2 regions of the Arthrobacter sp. UYP6 genome follow, and region 1 is predicted to be linked to the other one. Evidence: riboswitches for the same ligand, from Rfam matches in the RefSeq annotation. Region 1 holds a riboswitch; the other holds the start of a gene.
The links. A riboswitch is a leader RNA that binds a small molecule or an ion and turns the genes downstream of it on or off. The one in region 1 is predicted to bind cyclic di-AMP.
Positions count from the first base shown of each region.

Region 2: it holds a riboswitch for cyclic di-AMP, as region 1 does, so the genes downstream of both, ABIB35_RS04540 (LysM peptidoglycan-binding domain-containing protein) here and ABIB35_RS11665 (NlpC/P60 family protein) in region 1, are expected to answer to the same signal.

Region 1 covers NZ_JBEPPM010000012.1:92,550-94,932, reverse strand. The annotation lists gene ABIB35_RS11670 (M23 family metallopeptidase) at 1-660, shown strand, start outside; cyclic di-AMP (ydaO/yuaA leader) riboswitch at 779-943, shown strand; gene ABIB35_RS11665 (NlpC/P60 family protein) at 1,043-1,780, shown strand; gene ABIB35_RS11660 (NlpC/P60 family protein) at 1,813-2,383, shown strand, end outside.
Region 2 covers NZ_JBEPPM010000004.1:49,857-52,239, forward strand. The annotation lists gene ABIB35_RS04530 (response regulator) at 1-53, shown strand, start outside; gene ABIB35_RS04535 (LbetaH domain-containing protein) at 278-889, shown strand; cyclic di-AMP (ydaO/yuaA leader) riboswitch at 1,146-1,291, shown strand; gene ABIB35_RS04540 (LysM peptidoglycan-binding domain-containing protein) at 1,295-2,227, shown strand.

The sequences.
Region 1 (2,383 bases):
TCCATCGGCGACGCCGCTCAGAAAGTCGCCATCACCGCGGCAACCTCTGGCCTGATCCTCACCGTCGCGCTGCCGACCACGGCGGCCGTTAGCGAGCCGGTCCAGGAAATGCAGGCAGTTGCGGTGGAAGCGCCGGTAGTCTCGGCGGATCCCCAGGCAACGGCTGATTTTGAGCGGGCAGCGCTGAGCAGCCGGTTTGATCCCGAAGCGAAACTCCGCCAGGTGGTTGTTGCCGCCGGTTCGGAGATCTCAGCGGGTGCGGCCCAGGGCACTCTGGCGAAGCCGCTGGCCTCGGAACTGGTGCAGACCTCGGGCTTCGGCTACCGGGTCAGTCCCATTACGGGCAGTGCCGGTGAACTTCACCGCGGCCAGGACTTCGCCGCAGCGTGCGGCACTGATGTCACCGCAGCCGCCGCCGGTACGGTGACCTTCTCCGGCTGGCATGACTTTGGCGGCGGAAACCGTGTGGTGGTTGACCACGGCAACGGCGTGGAAACCACGTACAACCACATGTCCAGCCGGGCCGTGGCCGTGGGGGACACAGTGGAGCGCGGAGCCCTTGTGGGCGTCAGCGGCACCACGGGCGCTTCTACGGGCTGCCACCTGCACTTTGAAGTCATGGTTAACGGCGAGGTCGTTGACCCGCTGGGCTGGCTGTGACCGCAGGATAACCATTTCGTGACCTGAACGTGACATTTCGCCAATGTTGTTATAAGGTCATCCTCGTGCCTGATCGGCCAAAGATCGGGCACTCTCGAACAGATCGCCGAGCTCTGCCACTGTTTGAGGTCCGTTCGCAACATCGCATGGCAGAGGCGGGGGAACCACATTCGGGTTTCGCAAGAAGCCCTAGGGGTTAAGTTGCTCGGACCTTTTGGTCCAGCAGCCGGGTGACTCCCATCCGAATCCGACAGCTCACCTCGTAGGCATTGGGAGAGGCAAACTTGTGTCATCAGTAGCTCACGGCCGTCGTCGCGCGGCCACCGTCCAGACGAGCCCAATTTCAGTTCTATCCCGGGCAGTCACCTCCAACGTTGGAACCATGGGCCGCCAGGCCGCCGTCGTCGTCGCCGCTTCAGGCCTCGTACTTGCCGCAGGCCTTCCCGCCCAGGCAGCCGTCAGCACCGATCGACAGGCACTCGAGGCCACCGCACTTAGTGCAGTCACCTCCACCGGAGCCGTTTCGGTCTCCGCGCAGGCCCCGTTCGAACTGGCCACGCTTGAGTCCGTCTCCTCTGTATCCGGAGCCGAGTACCGCGCCCAGCTGGCAGCCGAAGAAGAAGCCGCAGCTGCCGCCGCCGCAGCACAGGAACAGGCCGCCGTTCAGGCTCAGCAGGCTGCTGCCGTTCAGGCTGAGCAGGTTGTCGCCGTCCAGGCCCAGACCTACGAGGCTCCGGCCGCTCCGGCTGCAGGCCAGGCTGCTCCCGCCGCCAGCACCCCGACTCCGGCTCCGGCCCCCGCCCCGGTTGCCAGCGGCGTAGGTGCCGGCCTGGTTGCCTCGGCTTACGCGCAGATCGGCGTCGCCCAGGACTGCACTGCCATGGTGGAGACTGCTCTGCGCTCCGTCGGCAAGTCGGTTGGCGATCTCGCTCCCGCACAGTTCTTCGCCTTCGGCACGGTTGTTGGCTCGCCCGAGCCCGGCGACCTTGTCATCACCTCCGGCCACGTAGCCATCTACGTGGGCAACGGCCAGGTCATCAGCGGCGGCTTCGACGGCATGAACACCGTCCTGCACCCGCTGTCCTACCTCGGCGGCGCAAGCTTCGTCCGCGTCAGCTAAGTCCAGTTGCAGATATCGGAGATCGCACCCGTATGACTTCTACAACTGAGCGCGCCCGTCACCGGGCGCCGGTGGAACGTGCTGCCCCGCTGAGCGCACTTGCCCACGCAGTGTCCGCCAATGCAGGAACTGTCGGCCGCCAGGCAGCCGTAGTTGTTGCCGCGTCCGGTCTGGTCCTGAGCAGCGGTGTTGCCGCTAACGCAACGGGTTCCGATCTGGTTCGCGACGTGCAGTCCAGCACCTTGGACCTGAACACTGCTGCAAAGCTGACCGTGCCCGAGACGGCAACCGTGAGCTTTGATCGACCGGCGGTAGCCGGAGTCATCGTGGCTCCTGAAGCCCCGCAGGCACAGGTTGCCGTGCAGTCGCAGGCCGGAACCCAGCTGTCCGGGGAATCGGCACCGGAACCGGCATTCGAAACCGGGGCTGCCGCCCCGCTGGCGCTCTCCGCTGCCCCCACCCAGGAAATCGCTCCGGCGGCATCCTCGGGTACCGCGGCCATTATTGCAGCGGCGGCCTACGCGCAGCTGGGTGTCTCTCAGGACTGCACCATGCTGGTCACCAACTCGCTGGCTGCTGCGGGCATCAGCTTCCATGACTGGC
Region 2 (2,383 bases), on a different contig from region 1:
CGGACAGCGGCCACCGCCGGGTGCTGGCTACCTTGGCATATCTGCGCTCCTAACCTGCCGGGAGGCTTCCCGGGATGAGGGAGATGCCTTTGTTTCTTCAGATCACCTGCATCTGGACTCGGACCGGCACTCTGGACAAACCTACCGGCGCTCATGTAGCGCTAATTCCCGTATTCAGCCCGCCGCTGCGGAGCGCAATGGACGGGTAGGCTAGGAGGGCTCCCGGTTCCGGTGGTTGCGTGCCCGGTCCGGCAAGATGACGGAGGAAGAGAAGAATATGCCAGAGCTCCAGCGAAATGACCCCGACAGCGTTCGCCAAGAATTCGGTTACCTCACCGTCGCGGAAATTCTTCAGCTCTGTGCCACCCAGCAGATCCTCGATCCTTCCTCCACACTAATTTCCCGCAGAGTTCAGCTGGGCGAGGGAAATGTGTTTTATCCCGGCACCGTTATTTCAGTGGATGAGCAGAGTTCATGCGTCATCGGGCACCGGAATGTCTTTTATCCCGGCGCGTTCCTGTCCGCCGAGCACGGCGGAATGCTCCTCCTCGGATCCGAAATCACGCTGGGACCCGGCGGAGTCCAGCTCACCGCCGGCCGGGCGGATGCCGTGGCGGTGGGCGACCGCGCCCGGCTGGCCCACGGCGCAGTTGTCTCCGGACGTTCGGTCCTCGGTTCCGGCTCCCAGATCCTTGGAGCCGTGCAGGCAGAATCCGTGGTGCTTGCTGACGGCGGGGACCACGAATCGTTCCCGCCGGAGCAGCGCGGGTCCGTGCTTAAGGGCTCCGGTCTTGTCCGCGGACTAAGGCTTGCCCCCGGTGATCTGATGCTGGGATTCGGGAACTTCACTTCCGCATCCGCCCAACGACAGGCTGACTTGCCGGCGTAGCCGGGAGGGACGCGGAGTGCGCGGTGGTGAGCCCAGGCCACCTCTGCCCCCGTCGCGGGCCTGCCGTTCCGGGGTGGAACGTCCACAGTGTGCCACCGGCCACTTGTAGCACAAAGAGGCGCCACTCACACCCTCCTGCGAGTTCCGTTACTAAATAGTTATCTCCCCGTAATCTTCTCCTACAGTAGAACCCATGCCGTTATCTGAAGCGGCTCCCTTGGCTTGTTACCTAACTCTGCCGCTGGTCAAGGTCCACAGATATAAACACTTCGGCAGAGGCGGGGGAACCATCTACGGGTTCCTTTGAATCCTTGGGGTTAAGTCAGCCGAGGTTTCTTCGGCGGACCGGATGACTCCCATCCGCATCCGACAGCTCACCTCGCAGGTATCGGGAGAGGTAACTCATTGTCTTTTAACAACACTCGTGGACGCCACCGTGCCAACAACGCCGGACTGCTGGCCTCCATCGCGACCGCAACCAGCGGTAAAGCACGCACCATCGGCAGCGCCGCTGCCGTCATGGCAGCAGGCTCCGGTCTGGTGCTGAGCATGGCCGGTCCCGCTTCGGCGGGCGTCATCGCCAACGACTCAACCGAGTCCTACAGCGCTCCTGCCGCTGTAGCTGCTCCTGTGGAGGCTCCTGTAGCTGCTCCCGTGGAGGCTGCGGCACCCGCCGCTGCCGCCACCGGCTCAACCCACGTTGTCCAGTCCGGCGATACGCTGAGCAAAATTGCTGCAACGTACGGCGTCACCTTGGACGACGTCCTGGCGCTGAACGGCCTGTCACTGGAATCCATCATCTACCCCGGTGATGTCATCACGTACGCCGGCGGCGCCGTGGCTGCAGTTGCTGAAGCTGCCTATGCTGCTCCCGCCGAAGCCGACTACGCTGCTCCGGCCGAAGCTGTCTATGCCGCTCCGGCCGTAGAGACCGCCGCTGTGGCCGACTTCAGCAGCATCACCACCCAGGCGTCCGCTGTGACACCGGCTGCTCCCACCGGTGCAGCTGTGACCGGCACGAACGCCATCATGCTGAGCTCCGCCTATGCCCAGATGGGTGCCGCCCAGGACTGCACCGTCCTGGTTGAGGTTGCCCTCCGGGCAGCCGGCCACTCCGTTGGCGACCTGTCACCGGCGCAGCTTGCTGCATACGGAACTCCGGTTTCTGACCCCCAGCCCGGCGACATCGCCTTCTACGCTGACGGCGGCATGGGCTTTGCCCACATCGCCATCTACGTCGGTGACGGCCAGGCCATCCACAGCGGGTGGAACGGCAACCAGACTGTTCAGCAGAGCGCTAACGTCGGTTCCGGCGCCGTGTACTACCGCGTAGCCTAACCACGCCGTAGTTCACCTCGGTGCGCGGGAAGCGAACGGACCCGCTCTTCGAGAGGGATACACAAAAAGGGAACGTCCGGCCATCTGGTCCGGACGTTCCCTTTTTGTTGCCTTATTGTTGCCTTATTGTTGCTGGGACAGTTCTGGATATCGGCT